DNA from 3 places in the Formivibrio sp. oc-25 genome. Region 2 is predicted to be linked to each of the others. Evidence: predicted binding sites of a transcription regulator. Region 2 holds the regulator's gene; each other region holds the start of a gene.

Evidence for each region. The regulator sigma-54, encoded in region 2, starts transcription at its own class of promoters, with help from an activator protein. The targets are predictions, from matches to a motif close to CTGGCACGCTTCATGCTT.
Region 1: a site for sigma-54 is predicted at 2,616-2,633, ahead of AC0KVQ_RS05310 (circularly permuted type 2 ATP-grasp protein). Genes of this name have one in related genera too.
Region 3: a site for sigma-54 is predicted at 3,319-3,336, ahead of nirB (nitrite reductase large subunit NirB). Genes of this name have one in related genera too.

What each region holds. Positions count from the first base shown of each region.
Region 1 covers NZ_JBVVOL010000005.1:153,235-159,070, reverse strand. Annotated here, with positions in the region: gene AC0KVQ_RS05335 (hypothetical protein) at 1-52, opposite strand, end outside; gene AC0KVQ_RS05330 (hypothetical protein) at 90-449, shown strand; gene AC0KVQ_RS05325 (SIMPL domain-containing protein) at 475-1,167, shown strand; gene AC0KVQ_RS05320 (protein YgfX) at 1,164-1,604, shown strand; gene AC0KVQ_RS05315 (HAD-IIA family hydrolase) at 1,659-2,432, opposite strand; gene AC0KVQ_RS05310 (circularly permuted type 2 ATP-grasp protein) at 2,668-4,086, shown strand; gene AC0KVQ_RS05305 (alpha-E domain-containing protein) at 4,186-5,130, shown strand; gene AC0KVQ_RS05300 (transglutaminase family protein) at 5,246-5,836, shown strand, end outside.
Region 2 covers NZ_JBVVOL010000011.1:12,842-18,677, reverse strand. Annotated here, with positions in the region: gene hprK (HPr(Ser) kinase/phosphatase) at 1-749, opposite strand, end outside; gene ptsN (PTS IIA-like nitrogen regulatory protein PtsN) at 730-1,203, opposite strand; gene hpf (ribosome hibernation-promoting factor, HPF/YfiA family) at 1,297-1,620, opposite strand; gene AC0KVQ_RS09215 (RNA polymerase factor sigma-54) at 1,660-3,063, opposite strand; gene lptB (LPS export ABC transporter ATP-binding protein) at 3,070-3,792, opposite strand; gene lptA (lipopolysaccharide transport periplasmic protein LptA) at 3,789-4,289, opposite strand; gene lptC (LPS export ABC transporter periplasmic protein LptC) at 4,258-4,860, opposite strand; gene AC0KVQ_RS09195 (KdsC family phosphatase) at 4,869-5,384, opposite strand; gene AC0KVQ_RS09190 (KpsF/GutQ family sugar-phosphate isomerase) at 5,404-5,836, opposite strand, start outside.
Region 3 covers NZ_JBVVOL010000002.1:174,210-180,045, forward strand. Annotated here, with positions in the region: gene AC0KVQ_RS02300 (nitrate/nitrite transporter) at 327-1,535, shown strand; gene AC0KVQ_RS02305 (bifunctional protein-serine/threonine kinase/phosphatase) at 1,545-3,218, shown strand; gene nirB (nitrite reductase large subunit NirB) at 3,513-5,836, shown strand, end outside.

The DNA of each region.
Region 1 (5,836 bases), on a different contig from region 2:
TCCGCAAGCCGGTTTCCAGTTGAAAATTTTTCTGATCATGAGTCGGCGGCATGCTAATCGCGTTGCCGCTCAATAACAAGGAGTTGTAAATGTTTATCGTTGATCGTTCGGCCGCAGTGCTGAAACCACGCCAGCCTTTTCTGGACTGGCTCAATAATCTGCCCGGCAATGACATTACCCTGACATTGGACGAGATTCGCGTCGATTGCACGGTGGTGATGATTCCGGAAGTCACCGAGCAGGAAGACGGCATTGCCTATATCGATGAGGTGGCGGACAAGCTGTTTGAAATGGAACTTTCTTCCTGGGTTGTCGACGAAAAGCTTTGGCCGCAAAAACGCAATCTCAGAATGTTCTGGGAATGGTTCGATGTGGAAATTCATCTGGGCGTGATGGATATGGTGGATAACGAAATCCACAATACGCCGTCGGACCATGGCTATCATTGATTTCTGAAGGTGCATTCCGGAGGGCATGATGAAAAGAAGCATACTGGCTTTATCGATGGCGTTTCTGGTACCGCTGGCCTGGGCGGAAGAGCTGCCACGCAATCTGGTGAGTTTCGATGCGCATGCCAGCCGGCAGGTGGATAACGATACTGCTTATGCCACCTTGTTTGTCGAATTGAGCGATGCTGATCCGGCCCGTCTGGCTGAGCGTATCAACCAGACGCTCAATGCTGCCAGCAAGAAGGCGCGTCAGGGTGGTGTGCTGCAATCGCTGAATACCGGCTACTCAACCTATCCGCTTTACAACAAGCAGAACAAGCCCGATGGCTGGCGTGCACGCGGCGAGTTGCGCCTGGTCTCGCGCGATTTTCCGGCGCTTGCCCGCCTGATCGGTGACTTGCAGCAGGGTCAGCAATCGTTGCAACTGGCCGATGTGAGCTATGGCCTGTCTGATGAAGCGCGGCAGAAGGTGGAAAACGAATTGATCGGGCAGGGTCTGCAGGTATTTCGCGAACGGGCGGCGCTTGTGCAAAAAAGCATGAACAGCAAGAGCTGGCGCCTGGTCAATGTCTCGATCAATACCCAGTCCGCCCGCCCACCTGTGCTGATGCGCACTGCGAAAGCGGCCGAGATGAGCATGGCGGCCAGCCCGGCGCCGATTGAGGGGGGCGAAAGCGCGCTTAGTGTCAGCATTCAGGGCCGTATCGAGCTCGAATGATACCGCCTGAGTTGCAGCTTTCACCCTCACGGATTGCCCGGCGTTTTTTTGTGGGCCTGCACCTGCTGGTACTTGCCGTGTCGCTGACCTTGCCATGGCCGTGGGTGGTATTGGCCCTGCTGGCAACCGGTGGACATTATTTCCGGTTCCGTTCGCTTCTCGATGAGCATGGACGATTGCAGGTCTTGTCCGAGGGGGAAGTGCTGTTTACCGATGCGAAAGGCGCCGCTGCAAAGGTACGGTTACTGCCGGCCAGTCTGGTAACGGCACATCTGCTGGTATTGCAACTGGGCGAAGACAAGCACCGACGCTCGCTGGTGATCTGGCCCGACAGTGCCGATGCTGCAACCTTGCGTGCCTGGCGGGTCTGGCTGCGCTGGACTCTGCCGGCCATGCAGCGCCGGATTGCAGCCGCAGAAAATTCCGCTCAGGAATAAGGCAGTAGCCTCCCGGCAACCGCAGCCGGGAGGAGTCCATATAAGAGCCTAGTATCAGAGTGCCGCCAGATCGATCTCGCCAACATTGTTGAAGACGTGATCCGGGCGGTACGGAAACTGTTCCATGATTTCCGGTGTGGTCACGCCGGAAAGTACCAGCGCCGTGGTCATGCCGGCCTCCATGCCGCCGACGATGTCGGTATCCATGCGGTCACCCACCATCACGGCATTGTCCGGATGCACGCCGAGTTTGCGCGTCGCCAGCGTCATCATCAGCGCGTTCGGCTTGCCGACGATATAGGGTTTCTTGCCGGTGGCTGCTGCAATCGCGGCCAGAATGGTGCCGGCAGCGGGTTCCATGCCGCCCTCGACCGGGTCGATCATGTCCGGGTTGGTGCCGATGAATTTGGCGCCCTGGTCGATAAAGCGCACTGCTTTCTTCAATTGTTCGAAGCCGAAGGACGATGACTTGGCCACGATCACGTAATCGGGGTTGGATTCGGATATCGAGAAGCCGACGTTGTAGAGCTCATTCATCAATCCGGCGCCGCCAATCACATAGGCTTTCGGTGTCGGCTTGCGGTTCTGTGCCTTCAGGAACATCGCGGTTGCCATGGCGGCGGTGATGAAATTGTCTTCAGTCAGGCCGTGGATGCCCAGTTGCTCCAGTTTCAATTTCAGGTCGATCGGGGTCTGTTCTGCGTTGTTGGTCAGAAACAGGAATGGCACCTTGCTTTCAAGCAGACGCTGCACAAAATTTTGTGCGCCCGGAATCAGTTGCTTGCCGCGGTAAATCACGCCATCCATATCGGAAATGATACTTTTCATTCTGATTTCTCCCTGTTGATTGTGGTGAGAGTGTAGCGCCAGGACCTGATCGCTGTCATTTCAGTGCCGTGAATTCTGCGCGCTGGAGGTTGCCTGCACTGACGTGGTGCGCACTGTTTCCGCGGCAGGGGCCCGCTTGGTGCGTGATATCCGGTTTACCTCTCGCTTTCATGGGTATCGCCTGTGGCACGCTTCCTGCATCAAGCAGGTGGTAATGCTTCCGGGGTGCCACCAAATGATGAATGCTTCTTTCTACGATGAAATGACCTTGTCTGGCAGTGAGGCAAGGCAGCACTACCGTGAATACGAGAAATGGCTGCACGCCTTGCCTGCAGGGCGACTCGAGCGCAAGCGCGCCGAGGCGGATCTGACCTTTCGTCGTTTGGGCATTACCTTTGCGGTTTATGGTGAAGAGGCCGGGACGGAGCGCCTGATTCCATTTGATTTGCTGCCGCGAATCATCCCGGCGCACGAATGGCAAGCCCTGGCAGCCGGCCTGCGTCAGCGGGTACGCGCGCTGAATCTGTTTATTCACGATATCTATCACAATCAGAACATCATCAAGGCTGGCCTGATTCCGGCCGAGCAGGTGCTCAAGAATGCGCAGTATCGCCCAGAGATGCAGGGCGTGGATGTGCCGGAGGGTATCTACACCCATATCGCCGGTGTCGATGTGGTGCGTGCCGGTGCCGGCGAGTTTTACGTGCTTGAAGATAACCTGCGTGTGCCATCCGGCGTGTCCTACATGCTGGAAGACCGCAAGATGATGATGCGCCTGTTCCCGGAATTGTTCGCCCGGCACAAGATCGCCCCGGTCGAGCATTACCCGGACATGCTGCTCGACAACCTGCGGTCCTGCGCGCCCAAGGGCGTGGACAACCCGACCGTGGTGGTGCTGACACCGGGCAGTTTCAATTCCGCTTATTTCGAGCACGCCTTCCTCGCCCAGCAGATGGGCGTGGAACTGGTCGAGGGGCGCGATCTGTTTGTGCGCGACGACCTGGTCTATATGCGCACCACGCAAGGTCCGCAGCGCGTGGATGTGATCTATCGCCGCATCGACGATGATTTTCTCGATCCGCTCGCATTCCGGCAGGATTCGATGCTGGGCGTGCCGGGCCTGCTGTCGGTTTATCGCGCCGGCCGTATTACGCTGGCCAATGCCATTGGTGCCGGTGTGGCAGACGACAAATCGATCTACCCATACGTGCCAGACATGATTCGCTTCTATCTGGGCGAGGAACCGCTGCTCAACAACGTGCCGACCTGGATGTGCCGCAAACCCGATGATCTGGCCTATGTGCTGGATCATCTGCCGGAACTGGTGGTGAAGGAAACGCATGGCGCCGGCGGTTACGGCATGCTGGTCGGCCCGGCGGCAAGCAAAGCGGAAATCGAGCGTTTCCGTGAGCTCCTGATCGCGCACCCCAACCAGTACATCGCCCAGCCGACACTGGCGCTTTCCACCTGCCCGATCTTTGTCGAATCCGGCATCGCGCCGCGTCATATCGATCTGCGCCCATTCGTGCTCTCCGGTAAGGAGATCAAGATGGTGCCGGGCGGGCTGACGCGTGTGGCCTTGCGCGAGGGTTCGCTGGTGGTGAATTCGTCGCAGGGCGGGGGCACCAAGGACACCTGGGTTCTGGAGGATTAGGTTCAGTCAGTAAGTCGTTATTACCACGGAGTGCAACGCAGTGAATGGTATTTTTCTGCCGCAGCACAGGTTTGAATCTTGTATGAACAGGGCCTAACCATGCTTTCCCGTACAGCAGACCAACTCTATTGGATGGCGCGCTACATCGAGCGTGCCGAGAATACCGCACGGCTTCTGGATGTGACCTGGCAGATGTCGCTGGTTCCCCAGTCTTCGGAAGTGGCCAATCGCAGCTGGCTGGCCGCGCTTAACTGCAACGGCCTGGCCGAAACGTACCAGAAGCTCCATGGCGCGGTGGAGGGCGCCAAGGTGCTGAATTTCATGACGCTGGATGAGGACAATCCGGCCAGCATCTACAACTGTCTGCGTGCTGCCCGCGAGAATGCGCATGCGGTGCGCGGCACGCTGAGTCTGGAGATGTGGGAGGCGATCAATGCGACCTGGCTGGAAACGGCGCAGCGTGCGGGGCGGCCGTTGGTGGAGGCTGATTACGGCGAATTCTTTGAATGGGTCAAAAACCGCTCTTCGCTGTCGCGCGGGGTCACCTTCGGCACCATGCTGCACGATGAAGCATTCCAGTTTATCCGCATGGGCACGCATATCGAGCGTGCCGACAACACCGCGCGCCTGCTGGATGTGAAATACCACCTGCTGGCAGCCGGCATGACGGGGGGCGGGGCAGGTGACTATTACCAGTGGGGCGCGTTGCTACGGTCGCTGTCGGCGTTTGAAATTTATCGCCGGGTCTATCGCGATGTCGTGACCCCCACCCGCGTGGCGGAATTGCTGATCCTGCGCCCGGACATGCCACGCTCGCTCCTGTCCTGCATGGAGCTGGTCAATGCCACGCTGGAGAAAGTAGCCAACACCCATTCCGCCGAAACCTCGCGCCGCGCCGGGCAGTTGCATGCCGAACTGCGCTATGCCCGCATCGAGGACATCGTAAAGCAGGATTTGCACAAGTTTCTGGAAGGGTTCACCGAACGCATCTGTGAACTTGGCAATCGCATCAGCCAGGATTTCCTGATGCCTTCACGTTTGTAAACGACGACAACAACACACGGTGCATCGAAAAACTTCGAGTCCCAAGCGGGACAAGGCGCGAAAGAAAAATTGCGACGAAATCGAAGTTTTTCCAGGGTACCAAGGAGATACCATCATGTTGCTCAATATCCAGCACGAAACCATTTATCGCTATGCCGAGCCGGTGGATTACACCATCCAGCATTTGCGCCTGACTCCCCGCCTGGAAAGCCAGCAGCGGGCGATGAACTGGAAAATATCCGCCCCGGGGCGTTATCAGAAACATACCGATGCCTATGGCAACCTCGGGCATATCCTGGTGATGGATTCCCCCCATGACGAAATCCGTATCGTCGTCAGCGGCCAGGTCTCGGTGGATGAAAAACATGCCCATCGTCCATCAGACGGGGGTGAAATTCCCCTGTTTGCCTATCTGCAGGAAACACGCCTGACCCAGGCTGATCAGGCCGTGCGCGATCTGGCACGGCGTCATCTGGAACCACATGGCACGCGCATCGATACGCTGTTCAAGCTGATTGGTACGATTCAGGATCGGGTTGCTTATGTGCCGGGCAGCAGCGATGTGCAAAGCACGGCGGCGCAGGCACTGCAGCGCGGCAGCGGCGTTTGCCAGGATCACGCCCACTTGTTCATTGCATGCTGCCGGGTGGTTGATCTGCCGGCGCGCTATGTCAGCGGTTATATCCATCCGGGTGGCAGTCTGCAT
Region 2 (5,836 bases):
CGATCGATCGGTGCCAGGGTTTCACCGCTGGCCTTGGCCAGATGGATGATCAGACGCAGATTCTTGCGTGGACGCACTGCGGTTTCGCCAAAAATCGAGCGAATATTGAGCACCCCGATACCCCGCACTTCCAGAAAATCACGCAGCATCGGCGGGCAACGGCCTTCCAGCGTTTCCGGATTGGTGCGATAGACCTCGACCACATCATCAGCAACCAGACCATGACCCCGCGAGATCAATTCCAGCGCCAGCTCGCTCTTGCCCATGGCTGATTCGCCCGTCACCAGCACGCCCATTTCCAGCACATCCAGGAATACGCCGTGCAGATGGGTGGAAACCGCCAGTGCCTTGGAAAGATAGAAGCGCAAAACCTCCATCAGGTAGGGCGACAATTCCGGCGAGGTCAGCAGCGGTACATGATGCCGTTCCGCTGCATCCTTGAGAACATCCGGCACCTGCTGGCCATTGGCCACGATCATGGCGGCCATGTCGTTAGCGAACAGGCGGTTCATCCCTTCCTGTTGCGACTCGGGCGAAAGGCCGGCCAGGTAGGCGATCTCGGCCACGCCGAGCACCTGAATCCGATTGGGGTGGACAAAATTCAGATGGCCCACCAGAGACAGCAACGGTTTCTGTTCTGATGCGTCATTGGAGAGCAGGTTGTTGGCGCCGGATTGGCCCGCCACCCAGGTTAGCCGCAGCTTCTCGGCGTTATCGATAAATAGCTGCCTAACTGTAATCTGCGGCATAAGGTTCCCACGTGGAGATCAGTTTCCATGCTTCACCGGCATCACTCACAGCCAGCAATTGATCCCGCATCTGTTTGTCGGAAAAAAGTTGTGCCAGTTCCGAGAGAATTTGCAGATGCAGATCCGTGGCGTTGGCCGGAGCCAACATCACAAAAATCAGCGAAACCGGCTTGCCATCCGGTGCATCGAACGGAATCGGCTCCTTGAGCCGGACAAAGGCGCCCGTTGCCTCTTTCAGCCCCTTGATGCGCCCGTGCGGAATGGCCACACCCTGACCAAGACCGGTCGAGCCCAGTTTTTCCCGGGCAAACAGGCTGTCGAAAATCACGCTGCGCGCAATACCGTGGCTGTTCTCAAACAGAATGCCGACGTGTTCGAACACGCGTTTTTTACTGCCGACCTCCAAATCCAGGAAAATATTGCTGGACGGGAGGATCTTGTTGATCAGGCTCATGGCTGGAATGGATCAGGTTCAAATGTTAGATATTGTAACGCAAAGAAAAACGGGAACGACTCGCGGCGTTCCCGTACCTTGCCCGCTGCTGGATTATTCAGCAACTTCTTGATGCTTCATGCTCTCATTACGGTGATTCTGGATTTTCTCCTTGTGCTTGACGATCTGGCGATCAAGCTTGTCGGCCAGCAAATCAATGGCCGCATACATGTCCGCATCGATCGACTCGACATGAATATCCTTGCCGCGCACATGCACGGTAGCCTCAACTTTTTGCTGCAACTTGTCCACGGAGATGATCACGCCCACATCGATGACGTTATCAAAGTGACGCGTCACGCGTTCGAGCTTGGCAATGACGTAGTCACGGATCGCCGGGGTTACTTCCACATGATGGCCGCTAATGTTGAGGTTCATGGTACGTCTCCTTATGATAAGCCTGACAAGGCCTTGTACTTACAAGCTCTTGCGCTGGTTGACGGGAGGAATCAGCAATGCCTCCCGGTATTTGGCAACGGTTCGTCGCGCAATCACGATCCCTTGCTTTGCGAGTTCTTCACCTATCGCCCCATCGGACAGGGGCTTGTTCTTGTTTTCATTCTGGACCAGTTTCTTTATCAGCGCCTTGATTGCCGTCGCCGAACACTCTCCGCCCGCTTCGGTTTCAACGTGGCTGCCGAAGAAATACTTGAACTCCAGCAAACCGCGCGGCGAGAGCATGAACTTCTGGGTCGTCACCCGCGAAACCGTTGATTCATGCAAGCCCAGCTGTTCGGCGATATCGCGCAGCACCAGCGGCCGCATTGCTTCTTCGCCATGTTCAAAAAAAGCCCGTTGCCGCTCTACGATTGCCTGACCCACCCGCAGGATGGTCTGCCCGCGCTGTTCTACACTCTTGAGCAGCCAGCGAGCTTCCTGCAGCTGTGTCGCCAATCCTGCGCCGCTTTCCTGTTGCAGGATACGGGCATACATCTCGTTCACTCGCAGCTTGGGCATCGCGGACTCGTTCAACCGCACGCGCCAGGCACCACGATAACAATCAACGATCACATCAGGGACGACATAACGCGGGGAGTCTGCGGACCAATCCGCACCGGGACGGGGGTTGAGCCCCGTGATCAAGGTTTGTGCCTCCCTCAGGCATTCATCACCACATTGCAGCTGCCTTTTGATTCTAGTGTAGTCGCGCGCAGCCAATAAATCGAGATGATCGCGCACGATATCAAGCGCCAACTGCCTGGCTGGGCTTTGCGGTTGCTGCAACAACTGCAACCGCAGGCATTCGGACAAATCGCGCGCACCCACGCCGATGGGTTCAAGCTGTTGCAGATAGGCCAAGGCAATGGCGAGATCGTCCTCGTCAATTTCCATTTCCTCGCGTACATCCAGCGGCACCTGCGACAGGATTTCCTCAAGCTGCTGCGTCAGCAGGCCATCATCATCCAGTGCATCGATCAGGAGTTCAAGCAAAGCCCGTTCGCGCGGCGCCAGTGGCAACAGGCCGGCCTGGGCAATCAGGTGTTCACGCAAGCTCAGGCTTTGTGCCACATTGAGCGCAGGATCATTTTCGTCATCATCACTGCGACTGTTACCGCTGCGCACATCATCCCAGCGCAACTCACCCGCTTCCATTTCCGGCGCTTCGCGCTCGGATTCCGCAGCAGGCGTATCGCTCTGGGTGGATTCATGCTCCCTGTCCGCCGCCCCCTCCTCTCGCTCGAGCAGTGGGTTTTCCGCGAGGAAGCGCTCGATTTCCTGCTGGAAATCAAGGGTAGAGAGTTGCAGCAACTTGATCGATTGCGCCAGTTGTGGCGTCAGATTGAGCTGCTGCGCAATGCGCAATTGCAGGGATTGTTTCATTACTGCTTACATTCTGAAGTGTTCGCCAAGGTAGACCTTGCGCACACTTTCATTGTTGACAATATCATCCGGCGAGCCGGACGCGATGACTTCACCGCTGGAAATAATGTAAGCCCGATCGCAAATTCCAAGTGTTTCGCGAACATTGTGGTCGGTGATCAACACACCAATCCCGCGCTCTTTCAGGAAGCGCACGATGCGCTGGATATCCATCACGGCAATCGGATCCACACCGGCAAATGGCTCATCCAGCAAGATGAAGCGCGGACTGGCGGCCAGGGCACGGGCTATTTCGGCACGGCGGCGCTCGCCGCCCGATAGGGCCAAGGCGTTGCTGTCACGCAGATGTCCGATATGCAGGTCGTGCAACAGATCATCCAGGCGCGTTTCAACTTCTTCCGGCTCGATCTCCTGCAACTCCAGCACTGCCCGAATATTCTCGGCGACCGTCATCTTGCGAAAGATCGAGGCTTCCTGCGGCAAGTATCCCAACCCCAAACGGGCGCGCTTGTGAATGGGCTGGCGGGTGATATCCACGCCATCGAGCTCGATCTTGCCGCCATCAAGTGCCACAAGCCCCAGAATCATGTAGAAACTGGTGGTCTTACCCGCGCCATTGGGCCCCAACAGGCCGACAACCTCGCCGCAGGCAATTTCCAGCGAGACATCTCGCACCACGGTACGCTTGCGGTAGGCTTTGCTCAGATGTTCGGCCTTGAGCACACTCATTGCGCAGCCTTCCCGTCTGTCGTTTCTTTCTTTTTCGGGGTAATCGTAATGTTCACACGACCGCCCGGATTGCTTTTGACCTGATACAGCTCGGAATTCAGGTCATAAGTGATATGGTCGCCCACCACCACATCCTGATTCTTGCGTACCCACGCCTTGTCGAACAGCTGCAGGAAACCCTTTTTGCCGTCGTAATCGAATCTGAGTGATTCGGCTTCCAGCCAATCCGGGCTCTTGTCGAGCTTTTGGCGAAACCGTACCGGCTTGCCCTCACCTTGCGCGAACTGATTGCCCTCGGCATCCTGGCTGATCACCAGCTTGTCGGCGCGAATCGTCATCGACCCCTGCACCACCACCACATTGCTGGTACAGATGCTTTTCATGGTTTTCTGGTCGAAATCACAGTGGTCTGCCGTGATATTCATCGGCTTCTCGCGGTCTGCCTGTTCGGCCATGGCGGGAAGACTAAGGCTGCACGCTGCGGCGAGCGCCATCATTACGTTTGTTCGGAACATAAGTCATGCTCACTTGGGAAAGAAGTTCCAGCGATTCTTCGCGGTTGTTTGCCACAAAGCCCACGGCACGGGCACGATGCGCCCCCATGTCCGCAGCGACTGGCGCACTGGAGCGTGCAATCTGTTTTTGGGTATCGACGTACATGTCACGGGTACGGATGACCAATTCGGCATTGCGGCCATCCGGCTCGCGACGCATTTCCACCGCACCGTAAAACCAGACTTCGGTTGCACGATTGATGGCTTTGGCTTGCTCGCCAGTCAGCCTCAGCTTGGGCTGACCCGGTTTGGTCTGCTCCAGCTGCGGCTGTTCGAAAAACATGGTGTCGTCCTGCGGCAGATGCCTGGCTTGCGTCGCAGTCAATACCGACACCAGATTGCCTTGCTCGTCAAAACGCTGCACACGCACCGATTCGGCAAGCAGATCCGGCCGGGTGGGCACACTGGCCCGCACGGCTTCCGGCAAATCCGTGGCGCGATTCAACAGCCAGATCAGCCCTCCTAGCAGGGCAGCCAGCAGAATCGGCATCCAGCGCGTCAGACGTGCGGTCATCGCCATGCTCAACGCAGATAATGAGCCAGCATCGGCTCCAGTGTACCCTGGGCCTGCATGACCAGATCGCAGACTTCGCGCACGGCCCCGCGCCCACCTGGCAAACCGGTCACATAGTGGGCATTCAGACGCACCAGCTCCGGCGCATCCGACACCGCCACCGCAAAGGCCACGCGTCGCATCACGGGTAGATCCACCACATCATCGCCCATATAGCCACAATCAGCAGGCGTCAGTCCGGCATCCTGCAAAATCTCGTTGAAAACAGCCAGTTTGTCTTCAACGCCCTGATAGAGATAGTCGACTGCAAACTGGTTGGCGCGTCGCTCCAGCGCACGCGAGGTCCGTCCGGTAATGATGGCCAACTTCACGCCGGAGGCCTTGAGCGCCTTGAGGCCATGGCCATCACGCGAATTGAATACCTTGATCTCTTCGCCGGAATCGGAATAGTGCAGGCTGCCATCTGTCATCACGCCATCCACATCGAAAATCATCATGCGGACAGCCTTGGCTTTTTCGTTCATTCCCGTCATTCCTGTTCTTTTAAACAACCCGTGCACGCAGCAAGTCATGCATGTTCAACGCTCCCGCCAGTTTTTTGCCATCGAGCACCAGCAAGCCGTTGATGCGCCGGGTTTCCATGATCTGTGCAGCTTCTGCCGCCAAGCGTGATGCATCGATGGTCACCGGATTGGGGGTCATGACTTCTGCCACGCCCGCCACACGTACATCGATATCGCGATCGAGTGCGCGGCGCAAATCGCCGTCGGTCAACACACCGCACAAACCGCCCTCGGCATCGACCACTGCGGTCATACCCAAGCCCTTGCGCGTCATTTCCAGCAACGCATCCTTTAGCATTACATCCCTGCCCACGACCGGCAGACGCTCGCCGTCATGCATCACATCACGCACATGAACCAGCAGACGGCGCCCGAGACTGCCGCCGGGATGGGAAAGCGCAAAATCTTCGCTG
Region 3 (5,836 bases), on a different contig from region 2:
GGCACTGCCCAGAACGCTGCGGTGAAATGATCGTGAACAGGCTCTGAAACCGCCGTGCGCGGCTTCGGTGCAAATTACTGCTCCGTTGGCACCCCCCTGGTGCAAGCCCCTCCGGCCTCTGAGGGGTATTTTTTTATCCGTACACAGTATTGATAACGATTTTCATCCTTGGCACAGGCTTTGCTTTGCTGATGGCAATCCGGCACAACGAGGTGCCGGGATGTATCGCACAGATCATGTGCGGTGAGGTGGTACAGGACAAAGGCGTCTGGAAGCTTGTTATCCATGCAGGCATCCCGGCGCTTTTTTGCTTTCTGGAGAACAAGATGAACAAGAGTTTCTGGCAGTCCGGGCATACCCCGACGCTACTGTCCGCGTTTTGCTATTTCGACCTGAGCTTCATGGTCTGGTATCTGCTGGGCCCACTGGCGGTGCTGATTGCCACCGATCTGCAACTGGATGCCCAGCAGCGCGGCATGATGGTCGCCACGCCGACGCTGGCCGGCGCGGTATTGCGCCTGCTGTTCGGCATGCTGGTCGATCGCATCGGCCCGAAGAAAACCGGGCTGATTGCACAAGTCATCGTGCTGGTGGGGCTGGCTGCCGCCTGGAAGATCGGCGTGCACAGCTACGGTCAGGTGCTGCTCCTAGGGCTTTGCCTGGGCGTGGCCGGTGCGGCATTTGCGATTGCGCTGCCGCTGGCTTCGCGCTGGTATCCGCCCGAGCATCAGGGCAAGGCGCTTGGCATTGCCGGGGCGGGTAATTCCGGTACCGTGTTCGCCGCGCTGTTCGCGCCGGCGCTGGCGATTGCCTACGGCTGGCAGAACGTATTCGGCCTGTCGCTGATTCCGCTCGGCTTTGCCTTCGTGGTGTTTCTGGTCTTTGCCAAGGATGCGCCCAACGCACCGCCGCCCAAGTCGCTGAACCAGTACCTGAAAGCCCTGGGCGATGCCGATGCCTGGTGGTTCATGTTCTTCTACTGCGTGACCTTCGGTGGTTTCCTGGGTCTGGCGAGCTCGCTGCCGAGCTTCTTCCATGATCAGTTCGGCATGGCGCCGAAAATGGCCGGCTTTGCCACGGCGGCGTGTGTGCTGGCCGGTTCGGTGATGCGCCCGATCGGCGGCACGATTGCCGACCGCATCGGCGGCATCAAGAGCCTGTTGATCATGTATACCGTCGCGGCGGTCTGCATCGCCGGAGTGGGGGTCGGCCTCGGTGCGGTGCTGACCATCGTGCTCTTCATCGGCGCGATGCTGGCGCTGGGCGCAGGCAACGGTTCGGTGTTCCAGCTGGTGCCGCAGCGTTTCGCCAAGGAAATCGGCGTGATGACCGGGCTCATCGGCATGGCCGGCGGCATCGGTGGTTTCCTGCTCGCCGCCGGGCTGGGCATGGTCAAGCAGCACAGCGGCAGCTACCAGCTCGGGTTGTGGGTGTTCGCTGGACTGGCACTGTTTGCCTGGGTGGGGCTGGCTCGCGTGAAGCACCGCTGGCGTACGACGTGGGGGTCGGCAGCGTCGACTTCTGCGCGCGTCTAATCTAGTGGTATGAGTGCCCAGATCCTCCACTGGGGTGGCCAAAGCCACCCCGGCCAGAAAAGCCGCAACGAAGACGCCTGGCAGGCTGTCCAGCCTGCCCCGCCTTTGCCTGCAAGTCTGGGCGCGCTATTCCTGTTGGCCGATGGCGTGAGCGATTGCGCCGATGGTGCGCTCGCGGCGCAGAGCACGGTGCGCACGCTGGCAGCCGATTATTACGCGGCCCCGCAAACCTGGAGTGCCACGCAAACGCTGCAAAGCCTGCTTGCCGCGCAAAATCGCTGGTTGCTGGCGCAGCCGCACCAGCTGCTCTTGACCACGATTGCCGCACTGGCGCTGCGCGGCCATCGCTACACCGTGGCGAGTGTCGGCGATACACGCGTCTATCTGCTGCGCAGCGGTGAGCTGCAGCAGCTCAGCGTCGATCACAACTGGGCGCAGCCCGGCTGGCAGCATGTGTTGAAGCGTGCGGTTGGGCTCGATGCGCATCTGGTGCCCGATTTTGCCGATGGCGAGCTGCAGGTAGGCGACCGTTTTCTGCTGGCTTGCGATGGTATCTGGCAGCCCTTGGGCGATGATCGCCTCAGGCAACTGTTAAGCGATTTCCCCGATCCGCAGGCTGCATGTGAAGCGCTGATCCGCAATGCGCTGGCGGCCGGCGGCGACGACAACGCCACCGCCATCGTGATCGACATCGCCAGCCTGCCCGAGCGCGCACTGGCGGACGATTTCGCCAGCATGTCCGCGCTGCCGCTGCCGCCGAAACTCAAGGCCGGCGATACGCTCGACGGATTGCACATCGACAGCATCCTGCACGAAGCGCGCGGCAGCCTGCTCTATCGTGTGCATAACGCTGCGGGCGAGCCGTGGCTGTTGAAAACGTTGCCGCCGCGCTCCGAAGATGATGAGCTTGCGCGCCAATCCTTGATGATCGAGGAGTGGCTGCTCGCCCGCATGGCCAGCCATTATTTTCCCGAGATCGGCCAGCACAGCGGGCGCAACTACCTTTACCTCCTGATCCGTGAATACGAAGGCGCGACGCTTGCCGCACGCCGCGAGCGCCACGAGGCCTGGAGCGTGCCGGCCGGGGTGCAGATCGGACTGCGGCTGCTGCGCGCGCTGGGGCTCCTGCACCGCAAGAATGTGCTGCATCGCGATATCAAGCCCGAGAACATCCATCTCGCCGACGATGGCCGGCTGCGCCTGCTCGATTTCGGCGCGGCCTGCTGCCCGGGGCTGACCGACGACGGCGCCACCACGCAACCGGGTACGCCAAGCTTCATGGCGCCCGAGCTGCTGGCCGGCGAACCCGCCAGTGTGCAGACCGATCTGTATGCCGCCGGCGTGACGCTCTACTGGCTTTTCACAGGCCACTATCCGTATGGCGAAATCGAACCGTTCCAGCGCCCGCATTTCGGCGAACCCGCCCGGCCTACCCGCTGGCGTCCGGACCTGCCGGCCTGGCTGGAAAACCTGCTGCTGAAGGCCGTCGCCCGTGATCCCGCCCAGCGTTTTGAAACCGCCGAGGAATTCGTGCACGCGCTGGAAATGGGCGAGCGCGATCCGGTGGCACGCCGCCATGTGCCGCTGATCGAACGCGAGCCGCTGAAGTTCTGGCAAACCCTGGCGCTGGTCGCCTTGGTACTCGATCTGGTATTGCTTTACCTGCTTTTGCTGACAGGGTAATGCCCCGCCACAGTGCGCCCGTGCCCCGGGGCAGTGCGTTGTCTAGCGTTCGCAAACCGGAAAACCGGCAAAAAACATTATCTGGACTGAGAATCACTCGCTGGCACAGGGTTTGCTTTGTATCAAACAAATCCTGCGGCAATGATGCTGCAGATATCGGAAGACCGGCCCAAAGGCGGGTAGTGTCTTCCCAGGGACAAAGGCGTCCGTGGTGGATCGAAAGATCGCACCCCGGGCGCTTTTTTTATTTCTGCAGGCAAAGATCCCCGCAGCAAAAAGAACAAGGAGATTCCGATGCAAAAGCCAAAATTAGTCTTGATCGGCAACGGCATGGCGGGCGTGCGCACACTCGAAGAGTTGTTCAAGCTCAAGCCCGACATGTACGACGTGACTGTCTTCGGCGCCGAACCTCATCCCAACTACAACCGCATCCTGCTCTCGCCGGTGCTGGCGGGCGAGCAGACCGTGCAGGACATCATCCTGAACGATCTGGATTGGTATGCCGATCACAACATCACGCTGCATCTGAACAAGAAAGTGGTGAAGATCGACCGCGTGAACCGCAAGGTGATCGCCGCCGACGGTACCGAGGCCGAGTACGACCGCCTGCTGCTCGCCACCGGCTCCAACCCGTTCATCCTGCCGATTCCGGGCAAGGATCTGCCGGGTGTGATCACCTACCGCGATATTTATGACACCGAGCAGATGATCGAAGCGGCCAAGGTGCACAAGCATGCGGTGGTGATCGGTGGTGGATTGCTGGGGCTGGAAGCCGCCAACGGCCTGATGCTGCGCGGCATGGACGTGACCGTGGTGCATCTGGGCGAATGGCTGCTGGAGCGCCAGCTCGACAAGACCGCCGGCAAATTGCTGCAGAAGTCTCTGGAAGATCGTGGCCTCAAGTTCCTGCTGCAAAAGCAGACTGCAGAATTGATTGCCGGGGAATCGGGTCGCGTGGCTGCGGTGAAGTTCAAGGATGGCGAGGTGATCCCGGCCGATCTGGTGGTGATGGCCGTGGGCATCCGTCCGAACTACGATCTGGCCGAATCGGCCGGCCTGCACTGCAATCGCGGCATCGTCGTCAACGATACGCTGCAGACGTTCGACCCCAAGATCTATGCGATCGGCGAATGCGTGAACCATCGCGGCACCGCCTATGGACTGGTTGCGCCGCTGTTCGAAATGGCCAAGGTTGCCGCCAACCATCTGGCCAACTACGGTATCGGTGCCTACAAGGGTTCTATCCTGTCGACCAAGCTCAAGGTCACCGGTATCGACCTTTTCTCGGCCGGCAACTTCATGGGCGGCGACGACACCGAGGACATCATCCTGTCCGACCCGTTCGGTGGCGTGTACAAGCGTCTGGTGGTGCAGGACGACAAGCTGGTCGGCGCTTGCCTCTACGGCGATACCGCCGATGGCGCGTGGTACTTCAAACTGATCCGCGAAGGGCGCACGATCAAAGAGCTGCGTGACCGCCTGATGTTCGGCGAATCCGAAGTCGGCGATACCGGCCACCAGGGCCACAACAAGGCTGCGGCGATGCAAGATAGCGACGAGGTCTGCGGCTGCAATGGCATCACCAAGGGCACCATCGTGCAGGCGATCAAGGAAAAGGGCCTCTTCACGGTTGACGACGTGAAGAAGTGCACCAAGGCCTCGGGCTCGTGCGGATCGTGCAAGGGGCTGGTCGAACAGATCCTGATCAATACGCTCGGCACCTCGTTCCAGGCCGCACCGAAGGACAAGGCGATCTGCGGTTGTACCGATCACGGCCACGAAGCCATACGCAAGGCGATCCGCGAACAGCACCTGACCAGCATCCCGGACACGATGGCCGCGCTGCAATGGCGCACCCCCAACGGCTGCGCAACCTGCCGCCCGGCGCTGAACTACTACCTGATCTCGACCTGGCCCAAGGAAGCGAAGGACGATCCGCAAAGCCGTTTCATCAACGAGCGCGCGCACGGCAACATCCAGAAGGACGGCACCTACTCGGTGGTGCCGCAGATGAAGGGTGGCGTGACCAATCCGTCTGAATTGCGCCGGATCGCCGATGTGGCCGACAAATATCACATCCCGATGGTCAAGGTGACCGGCGGCCAGCGTATCGATCTGCTGGGTGTGAAGAAGGAAGACCTGGTCGATGTCTGGAAGGATCTGGGCATGAACTCCGGCCACGCCTACGGTAAGTCGATCCGCACGGTGAAGACCTGCGTCGGCAGCGAATTCTGCCGCTTCGGCACGCAGAACAGCACGCAGATGGGCATCGATCTGGAGACCATGCTCGCGAACATGTGGTCGCCGCACAAGGTCAAACTCGCCGTATCGGGCTGTCCGCGCAACTGCGCAGAATCGGGCATCAAGGACGTGGGTGTGATCGGCGTCGATTCGGGCTGGGAAATCTACGTCGCCGGCAATGGCGGCATCAAGACCGAAGTCGCGCACTTCTTCGTCAAGGTAAAGACTGCCGAGGAAGTGAAGGAATACAGCGGCGCCTTCCTGCAGCTCTACCGCGAGGAAGCGTTCTATCTGGAGCGCACCGTGCATTACGTGAATCGCGTCGGCCTGGAATACGTGAAGAGCAAGGTGGTGGCCGACGAGGCCAACCGCAAGGC